Regions from separate parts of the Halobacillus amylolyticus genome, predicted to be linked through region 1. Evidence: predicted binding sites of a transcription regulator. Region 1 holds the regulator's gene; the other holds the start of a gene.
The links. The regulator CtsR, encoded in region 1, represses protease genes until heat stress. The targets are predictions, from matches to a motif close to ATGGTCAATAAAGGTCAAACA.
Positions count from the first base shown of each region.

Region 2: the regulator CtsR is predicted to act here: its motif matches at 2,322-2,342, upstream of clpP (ATP-dependent Clp endopeptidase proteolytic subunit ClpP).

Region 1 covers NZ_CP095075.1:2,601,951-2,607,624, reverse strand. Annotated here, with positions in the region: rRNA gene MUO15_RS13475 (23S ribosomal RNA) at 1-2,679, shown strand, start outside; rRNA gene rrf (5S ribosomal RNA) at 2,875-2,988, shown strand; gene MUO15_RS13465 (MgtC/SapB family protein) at 3,091-3,783, shown strand; gene MUO15_RS13460 (CtsR family transcriptional regulator) at 3,949-4,413, shown strand; gene MUO15_RS13455 (protein-arginine kinase activator protein McsA) at 4,434-4,982, shown strand; gene MUO15_RS13450 (protein-arginine kinase McsB) at 4,982-5,674, shown strand, end outside.
Region 2 covers NZ_CP095075.1:3,887,764-3,893,437, forward strand. Annotated here, with positions in the region: gene whiA (DNA-binding protein WhiA) at 194-1,150, shown strand; gene MUO15_RS19530 (HPr family phosphocarrier protein) at 1,287-1,538, shown strand; gene clpP (ATP-dependent Clp endopeptidase proteolytic subunit ClpP) at 1,671-2,261, opposite strand; tRNA gene MUO15_RS19540 (tRNA-Arg) at 2,548-2,621, shown strand; gene MUO15_RS19545 (hypothetical protein) at 2,782-3,009, shown strand; gene MUO15_RS19550 (glutaredoxin family protein) at 3,238-3,471, shown strand; gene MUO15_RS19555 (sugar-binding transcriptional regulator) at 3,615-4,643, shown strand; gene gap (type I glyceraldehyde-3-phosphate dehydrogenase) at 4,679-5,674, shown strand, end outside.

The DNA of each region.
Region 1 (5,674 bases):
AGTAGCGGCGAGCGAAACGGAATCAGCCCAAACCAGAAAGCTTGCTTTCTGGGGTTGTAGGACACTCCTTTGGAGTTACAAAAAAAGAGGATAGATGAATCGATCTGGAACGATCAGCCGGAGCAGGTAAGAGCCCTGTAGTCGACATCCTCTTTTCTCCGGAGTGGATCCTGAGTACGGCGGAACACGAGGAATTCCGTCGGAATCCGGGAGGACCATCTCCCAAGGCTAAATACTCCCTAGTAACCGATAGTGAACCAGTACCGTGAGGGAAAGGTGAAAAGCACCCCGGAAGGGGAGTGAAAGAGATCCTGAAACCGTGTGCCTACAAGTAGTCGGAGCCCATTGATGGGTGACGGCGTGCCTTTTGTAGAATGAACCGGCGAGTTACGACCGTCTGCAAGGTTAAGCTAAAGCAGCGGAGCCGCAGCGAAAGCGAGTCTGAATAGGGCGAAGCAGTAGGCGGTCGTAGACCCGAAACCGTGTGATCTACCCATGTCCAGGGTGAAGGTCAGGTAACACTGACTGGAGGCCCGAACCCACGCAAGTTGAAAATTGCGGGGATGAGGTGTGGGTAGGGGTGAAATGCCAATCGAACACGGAGATAGCTGGTTCTCTCCGAAATAGCTTTAGGGCTAGCCTCAGAATAGAAAGTCTTGGAGGTAGAGCACTGATTGGACGAGGGGCCCCTACCGGGTTACCGAATTCAGTCAAACTCCGAATGCCAACGACTTTGTTCTGGGAGTCAGACCATGGGTGATAAGGTTCATGGTCGAAAGGGAAACAGCCCAGACCGCCAGCTAAGGTCCCAAAGTGTGTGTTAAGTGGAAAAGGATGTGGAGTTGCTTAGACAACCAGGATGTTGGCTTAGAAGCAGCCATCATTGAAAGAGTGCGTAATAGCTCACTGGTCGAGTGACTCTGCGCCGAAAATATACCGGGGCTAAACACACCACCGAAGCTGCGGATTGATCCGAACGGATCAGTGGTAGGAGAGCGTTCTAAGGGCTGCGAAGTCAGACCGTAAGGACTGGTGGAGCGCTTAGAAGTGAGAATGCCGGTATGAGTAGCGAAAAAAGAGTGAGAATCTCTTTCACCGAAAGCCCAAGGTTTCCTGAGGAAGGCTCGTCCTCTCAGGGTTAGTCGGGACCTAAGCCGAGGCCGAAAGGCGTAGGCGATGGCCAACAGGTTGATATTCCTGTACCGCCTCCTTTCCGTTTGAACGACGGGGGGACGCAGGAGGATAAGGAGAGCGCACCACTGGATGTGTGCGTCCAAGCAGTAAGACGGTCGAGACAGGCAAATCCGCTCGGCAACGTCAAGCTGTGATGGGGAGGGAATTTAAGTACCGAAGCTCCTGATTTCACACTGCCAAGAAAATCCTCTAGTGAGGAAAGAGGCGCCCGTACCGCAAACCAACACAGGTAGGCGAGGAGAGAATCCTAAGGTGAGCGGGAGAACTCTCGTTAAGGAACTCGGCAAAATGACCCCGTAACTTCGGGAGAAGGGGTGCTCCTCTGCCGAGGAGCCGCAGTGAAAAGGCCCAAGCGACTGTTTACCAAAAACACAGGTCTCTGCGAAGCCGTAAGGCGAAGTATAGGGGCTGACACCTGCCCGGTGCTGGAAGGTTAAGGGGATGCGTTAGCGCTCTGCGCGAAGCGTTGAACCGAAGCCCCAGTAAACGGCGGCCGTAACTATAACGGTCCTAAGGTAGCGAAATTCCTTGTCGGGTAAGTTCCGACCCGCACGAAAGGTGCAACGACTTGGGCACTGTCTCAACGAGAGACCCGGTGAAATTATACTATGCGTGAAGATGCGCATTACCCGCGACAGGACGGAAAGACCCCGTGGAGCTTTACTGTAGCCTGATATTGAATGTTGGTACAGCTTGTACAGGATAGGTGGGAGCCTGAGAACCCGGAGCGCTAGCTTCGGTGGAGGCGCTGGTGGGATACCACCCTGGCTGTACGGACATTCTAACCCAGGACCGTGATCCGGTTCGGAGACAGTGTCAGGTGGGCAGTTTGACTGGGGCGGTCGCCTCCTAAAGAGTAACGGAGGCGCCCAAAGGTTCCCTCAGAATGGTTGGAAATCATTCGCAGAGTGTAAAGGCACAAGGGAGCTTGACTGCGAGACCTACAAGTCGAGCAGGGACGAAAGTCGGGCTTAGTGATCCGGCGGTACCGTATGGAAGGGCCGTCGCTCAACGGATAAAAGCTACCCCGGGGATAACAGGCTTATCTCCCCCAAGAGTCCACATCGACGGGGAGGTTTGGCACCTCGATGTCGGCTCATCGCATCCTGGGGCTGTAGTCGGTCCCAAGGGTTGGGCTGTTCGCCCATTAAAGCGGTACGCGAGCTGGGTTCAGAACGTCGTGAGACAGTTCGGTCCCTATCCGTCGTGGGCGTTGGAAATCTGAAAGGAGCTGTCCTTAGTACGAGAGGACCGGGATGGACACACCGCTGGTGTACCAGTTGTTCCGCCAGGAGCATCGCTGGGTAGCTACGTGTGGACGGGATAAGTGCTGAAAGCATCTAAGCATGAAGCCCCCTTGAGATGAGATTTCCCCTTACGCCAAGTAAGTAAGATTCCTCAGAGACGATGAGGTCGATAGGTCCGAGGTCGAAGCGTGGTGACACGTGAAGCTGACGGATACTAATCAATCGATGGCTTAACTATATTAAAAAGCGGAGACGACCGTTTACGTCCGCTGGGCTAAGTGAGCTCACGTAAAGGCTGTGGTTTTTCAACCTTGAAGAGAGATGACTTAGAACATGAGGACTTGGGAGTCGGAGCTAGATTGTCAAACGTTAAAACATGATGTTGGTCTTGGATGTCTTATCCAGTTTTGAGGGTTCACCTCATAACCCATGATGTGGTGGCGAGAGCGAAGAGGCCACACCTGTTCCCATGCCGAACACAGCAGTTAAGCTCTTCAGCGCCGATGGTAGTCGGGTCGATCCCCGTGAGAGTAGGACGCGGCCACGTCATTATATTGTAGTTAAACCGGAAGCATATGCTTCCGGTTTTTTACTATATAATAATATAAGTAGACACATTATTTCCTGAACAAAGGGTGGTGGTATTGGTATGGATGATTTTGATTTATTTAACGATAACTTAGATTTATTTTTTATTCGCTTATTTATTGCCTTACTTTTATCAGGGATTATAGGGTTTGAACGGGAGTTGAAAAATCATTCCGCAGGGTTTCGCACCCATATACTAGTCGGTATCGGTGCTTGTCTTATGATGCTTTTATCATTATATGGGTTTGAAGAATTTATTAGTAATCATGATAATGTCCGTTTTGACCCATCACGCCTCCCTTCCTACGTCATTAGTGGTATTGGCTTTTTAGGAGCTGGGACAATTATTGTTAACGGGATGACGATCCGTGGGCTTACGACAGCTGCTTCTATTTGGACGGTTGCTGGATTGGGATTAGTTGTTGGAGCTGGTATGTATGATGTTGCCGTACTTGCTACAATTTTAGTGCTACTGAGCCTTATCTTTTTAAATAATCTAGAGAAAAAGTACTTTAGTGGCTATTTCAAGAATTCCTACGTACTCCTGGCAGACGAAAGAATTGAAGCAAGTAAGTTACTTGAAATCTTTGATGAGCAAGGTATTTCACTTCAAAAAGTGGAGATAGAAAATTTAAATAATCGAACAAAAAACATTCTTATTCAAATTACTAAGGGACAGGAGATTAATGATACTTCCTTACTTGAACAGTTATCAAAAGTCGATAATGTCTTACAGGTTGAACAAAGAAGATAAAGAAAACTATACGAGAAATCGTATAGTTTTTTTGTTTTAACCTTTACCCGATTAGGGAATGATGAGAGGTGTAAACACACAAACATTTTATTTGCGAATGTGTTTAAAATGAGTATAATAAAATTATAGTCAAAGATAGTCAAAGTCAAAAGAGGGGGAGGGAAGATGCGGAATATATCCGACATCATAGAAGAGTATTTAAAGAATATTTTAAATGATAATGAGAAGAAAGCCATTGAAATTAAGCGAAGTGAGATTGCTGATCGGTTTCAATGTGTACCTTCACAAATTAATTATGTGATTAAAACACGTTTCACTGTGGAAAAAGGATATATAGTTGAAAGTAAACGCGGGGGCGGCGGTTATATTCGGATACGCCGTATTCAACATCGATCTGAAGCACAGATGATTGATGATATTATACATCTCATCCATCCAAAGGTTTCTCAATCTATAGCGATAGATATTATCGAGAGGTTACTTGAAAATAACAGTATCACAAGCCGTGAAGCACGTATGATGGTCAGTGCAATGGATCGTGAAGTTCTCGCTTTCCCCCTTCCTCTAAGGGACGAGGTCCGTTCAAGGATTCTTACGGCTATGCTATTCACCCTGAAATATACAAGCTAACATAGAAGGGAGAGAATGTTATGGAATGCCAACGATGCCATAACCGTCCTGCCACCGTTCATTTAACACAGTTAATGAACGGAGAAAAGACCGAAGTCCATGTTTGTGAAAAATGTGCGAAAGAAAAAGGATATATGCATGACCATGAAGAAAGCTTTACATTGAACGATTTATTGACAGGACTATTTAATTACGAACCAAAACAATCCTTTAATGGTCAGCAAATGGATGCTCAGCAGCAAAAAGAACAGCTTAAATGTCCGACATGTGGGTTAACTTTTCAGGAATTTGCCAGAGCTGGAAAGTTTGGTTGTGCAAAATGTTATGAGACATTTGACGAACGACTAAATCCAATTCTCCGCCGTGTGCATAGCGAAAATACACGCCATGATGGAAAGATCCCTAGGCGTGAAGGAGGTAACTTGCATCTTAGGCGTCAAATGGATCAATATAAATCTGAGCTTGTGCGGTTAATCGAACAAGAAGAATTCGAGGAAGCGGCCAAGATTAGAGATGAGATTCGCTCTTTGGATGACCAACTCCAGCAAAGAGAGGAGGGGGAGAGCTAATGTCATTACAGCAATTCATGAATGAAGCCATTAGTCCATGGATGAAACAAGATGGCCCGGATAGTGATATTGTTTTAAGCAGCCGTATTCGATTAGCGCGTAACTTCTCAAGCATTCCGTTTCCGACGATTTCTTCCGAAGATAATCTGGAAAAAGTATTAAATTTCTTCAATGGAGAATTTCGCAACGAGTCGTTTAGGGATTATAAAAATTTTGAAATAGTTAAAATGAATGATCTGCAGCCGATTGAGAAAAGGGTTCTTGTAGAGAAGCATTTGATTAGTCCGCATTTAACGAACAACTCAGTACACTCTGCTTCTCTAATTTCTCAAAATGAGCAGGTATCGATTATGATTAATGAAGAGGATCATATTCGCATACAGTTATATTTTCCAGGGTTCCAACTTGATAGGGCTTTAGAGCAGGCTTCACAGCTTGATGATTGGCTGGAGGAGAAGATTGATTATGCGTTTGATGAAAAACGCGGTTATCTTACTGCTTGCCCTACAAACGTGGGTACCGGGATGAGGGCATCGGTGATGATGCATCTTCCGGCTCTCGCCATGACCCAGCAGATTAACCGAATGACCCCTGCCATTAACCAGCTTGGTTTAGTCGTTCGAGGAATTTATGGGGAAGGCAGTGAGGCAGTAGGCAGTATTTTTCAAATATCAAACCAAATAACACTAGGG
Region 2 (5,674 bases), 1.3 Mb from region 1:
GTATAAGCGATTCAACCGTAGCTCTACAAGGTGTGTTAAGTAGGGGCGGTATGTTTTTGTGGGGACAGACCTTACACAACATAGGGCCGTTTGTGTTGAAACATCTCCGACACACGCGCCCATCTTAGTCGAACTTTCATAAAACGTGTCTACAAGGTCGCTTGCAATTTTCTTAAATAGGGGGTGTACATCCGTGTCGTTTGCATCAGAGATTAAAAAGGAATTAACGAACGTTGAAGCAGATGAGAGCAGTAATGAATCAGAATTGGCAGCTCTTGTCCGTATGAATGGGACATTTTCATTATCAAATCAGTCCTACTTGTTGGATATCCAAACAGAGAACGCCGCCATTGCCAGGCGTATTTATACATTGTTGAAAAAGTTGTATCCATACCCAGTCGAACTCTTAGTCCGTAAAAAAATGCGTTTGAAGAAGAATAATGTGTATATTGTTAGAATGAAGGATAATGCGGAAAAGGTATTAAAGGATTTAGAAATCTTGAATGGACCTCTTTCCATCAATCCAGAAATTCCGAAGAAATATTTAAAATCAACTGGCGGTAAGCGTGCTTACTTGCGTGGAGCCTTTCTGGCCGGAGGATCAGTCAATAATCCTGAGACTTCTTCTTATCATTTAGAAATTTACTCGTCTGATGAATCCCATAATGAAGCATTATGTGAGCTAATGAACGGTTTTGATCTACATGCAAGGACATTGGAGAGAAAAAAAGGTTTTATTACTTATTTAAAGGAAGCAGAGAAAATTACAGAACTAATTAGTAATATTGGGGCTCACCAGGCTTTATTCAAATTTGAAGATGTACGTATTGTTCGGGATATGCGTAATTCAGTAAACCGCCTCGTCAATTGTGAAACAGCTAATTTAAATAAAACAATCGGTGCAGCATTTAGACAAGTAGAAAATATCAGGTTTATTAAAAAGTCCGTTGGTTTAGATGCATTGCCTGACAAACTTCAAGAAATCGCCACTTTACGCCTGCAGCATCAAGAGGTATCACTAAAAGAGTTAGGTGAGTTGGTCTCAGGAGCACCGATAAGTAAGTCAGGTATTAACCATCGTCTACGAAAAATTGACGATTTTGCGAACAAAGTTAGGCGTGGAGAAGTGAAGGAAAGTAATCAAAACTAATGTAATCTTAAATATTTCATGCTATAATGATTTAAAATTAAGGAACGCTTTCAACCGGGGAGCGTTCTTTATTTAAAGGGATTGTATGCGCTTTCTGAAAATAATCGAAGTGACAATAGAGAGAGGAGAATGATTGGTGATTGAACAGTCGATAACCATTGAACTAGAAACAGGATTACAAGCGAGACCTGCTGCACAATTTGTACAACAGGCTAACCGCTTTTCATCCCACATATTTATTGAGAAGGATAAAAAGCGTGTGAACGCTAAGAGTATCATGGGTCTTATGAGTTTGGCAGTAGGTCATGGTGAAGAAATTACACTAATAGCAGATGGTACCGATGAAGAACACGCTGTAAATCAGTTAGCTGATTTTGTTAAAGAATAGTAGACATTTTCATGTGAATATATGAACAATTTGTGAATGATAAGACATAAGGGAACGTTCTCATATGATGTACTTCGATAAAAGCAATAGTAAAAGCCCGCTGGTTCCGCCAGCGGGCTTTTACTAAATAAATTATTTATCGCTCGTCTTTTCCATGACTTTATCAATTAAACCGTACTCAACGGCTTCGTGTGCAGACATGAAGTTATCACGATCAGTATCGCGCTCAATTACTTCAAGAGGTTGACCTGTGCGTTCAGAGAGGATCTGGTTAAGTTTCTCGCGCATCTTAATAATGCGCTTCGCATGAATTTCGATATCGGATGCTTGGCCTTGTGTACCGCCAAGTGGTTGGTGAATCATAACTTCACTGTTAGGTAATGCATAACGTTTTCCTTTTGCACCAGCGTTAAGAAGGAAAGCACCCATGGAAGCTGCCATACCTGTGCAGATTGTAGATACGTTAGGTCCAATAAACTGCATCGTGTCATAGATGGCCATACCAGATGTAATGGATCCACCCGGAGAGTTGATATAAAGTGAAATGTCTTTCTCAGGATCCTCAGCAGCTAAGAATAATAGCTGTGCGACGATTGAGTTGGAAACATTATCATCAATAGGACTGCCTAGCATAATAATCCGATCTTTTAATAAACGGGAATAAATGTCATAGGCGCGTTCTCCGCGATTTGTTTGCTCAATTACTGTTGGGATTAAATTCATTTGTAATTTCCTCCTTTTCATCATTACATATATGATGGAATATGTTTTTATCATACAGTTAAGGTCAGGAAAGGTCAAACGAAAAGATTGTTCCATTTTGACCTATTTCCTTGGTACTTAGCCGAACTTTTTCAGAGTCCGTTTAACCGAACTTCCCTATACCATCATACCCTAATTCATTAGGGATAAACCTATGATTTATAATGAAAATTAGTTAGATTCAAATACAAATGGTCTTGATTTTACTCACAAACAACCGTATAATAGATTTTGCCTTTCGTAATTTGCGCCCGTAGCTCAGTTGGATAGAGCGATAGATTCCGGTTCTATGTGTCGGGGGTTCGAATCCTCTCGGGCGCGCTACTGTAATAGTTGATCTGGCTTTCTCCCACACTGTTTAATTTTGCAGGTGGGAGTTTTTCAGTTGAATACTTTAGTCTTTTTCAGTAGTATTAACTATTATCAAGCATGTTGATTGTGTATAGATAAGCCGCTTGCTCTTCCACGAAAAGGAGATATTATGACAACTATTATTCGTTTCAAAATCATATCAACAGAACAGATTCCAGAAGATCGCAGAATTCATGTTTTTGATATACAGAGACAGAAAAGGCTGTCATTTAATTTAAAATCACTTTACCGTTCTCTTGAGCGCAGCGAAAGTGGGATAGAATTAAAAGAGTTTTTGGAAACGAAAAAATTTAAAATTGAACATGGGTTTTACGATTACAAGAGTCACGTTTCCTAACGTGGCTCTATTTATTTATAGAAGTTGTTCAAAAAGTCACCAAATGATAAACGGCGAATTTCTTCGTTGCTCGGTTTTTCCGGTCCTCACGTATTAGAAGCATACGCTGTGGTCCTCAAAACTTTCGCGCCTCAAACTTCTTGTTTCTCATTTGGCAACTTTTTGAACACTCACTTATAATAATAATAGGAAAATGGTACATTTTAATTATTAGAGGGGGAGAAAGTATTGAATACATTAACACTCTACAGAAAGAATAACTGTTCATTATGTGATGAGGTAAAAGAACTGGTTGACTTTCTTTCCATGGAATATCAGATAAAAACTACCGAGGTTGATATTGAAGAAGACGAAGAGTTGCTCCAGGCTTATTTTCTTGAGATTCCCGTACTATTTATTAATGGAGAAAAAATTGACTATCGTCAAATTGATGTTTTTTCTTTAAGAGAGCGTTTACAGTAAGATTTTTGAGTTGCACAGCTTGATAGGCACTGGTAGTATATAGGGTGAAAAGGATATTTTTTTGCTCCGAGTGGGACGGATTGTGACTACCTGGGACATATCTATCCCAATGAATATACTTTTCAATATAAAGGAGCTTTTTCATGAGAGCTTTAATTGACTTACAAAAGAAATTATTTCCTGATGTTCTTGAGATTATGCAACGACGCTATCAACTACTTCACTATATTCGACTTATGCAGCCTGTGGGAAGAAGAGCATTATCTGATAACAGCCAGCTTGCTGAGCGAACGGTAAGAAGCGAAGTGGATTTCCTTAGTAAACAAGGGGCCGTAGAGATTACCTCAAGAGGTATGCATTTAACTTATGAAGGGCAAACCATTCTTGAACAGCTTGCCGAGTTTATAAAAGATGTTACGGGCATAAAGGTTTTAGAACAGCAGTTAAAGGAAAAATTAAAACTAGATCATGTTGTTGTTATCCCCGGGGATAGTGATGAGTTAGATTGGGTCAAACAGGAAATGGGTAAAGCTTGTGTTGAATACTTGAAAACACATTTAGATACAGGAGAAACGGTCGCCATTACCGGCGGATCGACCATGGCTTCCGTAGCGGAGATGATGACACCTCTTGAAAAAGCTAATCATTGTATGTTCGTCCCTGCCCGTGGAGGTCTCGGAGAGCGGGTAGAGAATCAGGCAAATACGATTTGCGCTGAAATGGCAAAAAAAGCACGGGGTGATTACCGGCTGCTTTATGTTCCAGATCCTCTAAGTGAAGAATCTTATCAGACGATCATCGAAGAACCTTCTATTAAAGAGATTCTTAATATGATTCGTAATGCAAGCATTGTTATTCATGGAGTGGGGGATGCTATTACAATGGCAGAGCGTCGTAAAACACCACAGACTCAATTAGAGATTATTAATGAGAGACAAGCTGTAGGAGAAGCCTTTGGATATTATTTTAATCAGACCGGCGAAATTGTTCACAAAGTACGAACAGTCGGCCTGCAGTTAGAAGATTTACCATCTGCTGGTGATGTGATTGCCGTGGCCGGCGGGAAATCCAAAGCACAGGCGATTGCTTCTTATTTTCAACCAGGTCAAAGTAATGTTCTAATCACTGATGAAGGTGCTGGATTAGAGTTAATAAGGGATTATCCCCTTTAAATAAAAAATGTTAACAATTCAAGGAGGAATTAAGCATGACTGTAAGAATTGGTATTAATGGTTTCGGACGTATAGGACGTAATGTTTTCCGTGCTGCACTTAAAAATAATGAGGTGGAAGTGGTTGCAGTAAACGATCTAACGGATGCAAATATGCTAGCACACCTGCTTCAATATGATACAGTTCACGGTAAACTTGATGAAGAAGTTACTGTAAATGGTGACAATCTAGTAGTAGGCGGGAAAGAAGTTAAAGTTCTTTCTGAAAAAGATCCTGCTAACCTTGGCTGGGGAGATCTTGGAGTTGAAATCGTTGTTGAGTCTACTGGACGTTTCACACAACGTGACGATGCGAAGAAACACCTTGATGCCGGCGCGAAGAAAGTTGTCATTTCTGCACCTGCGAAACAGGAAGATCTAACAGTGGTTATGGGTGTAAACGAAGATCAGTATGACAAAGATCAGCACCACGTAATTTCCAATGCTTCTTGTACAACAAACTGCCTTGCACCATACGCAAAAGTATTAAACGATAAATTTGGTCTTAAACGTGGAATGATGACAACGGTTCACTCTTACACAAACGACCAGCAAATCCTTGACCTGCCGCACAAAGACTATCGTCGTGCCCGGGCAGCGGCTGAGAACATCATCCCAACAACTACAGGTGCTGCTCAGGCCGTAGCGAAAGTTCTTCCTGAGCTTGATGGCAAGCTTAGCGGTATGGCTATGCGCGTTCCAACATCGAACGTATCTATCGTTGACCTTGTAGCTGAACTAGATAAAGATGTGACTGCGGAGGAAGTGAACGAAGCACTTAAAGCAGAAGCAGAAGGCAACCTTAAAGGAATTCTTGACTATAGTGATGAGCCGCTTGTTTCTACTGATTATAATGGAAACACTCACTCTTCTATTATTGATGGTCTTTCTACACTTACACTTGAAAACAATATGGTTAAAATTGTTTCATGGTATGATAACGAAACAGGATACTCTAACCGTTGTGTAGACCTAGCTGTATATCTTAAGAGC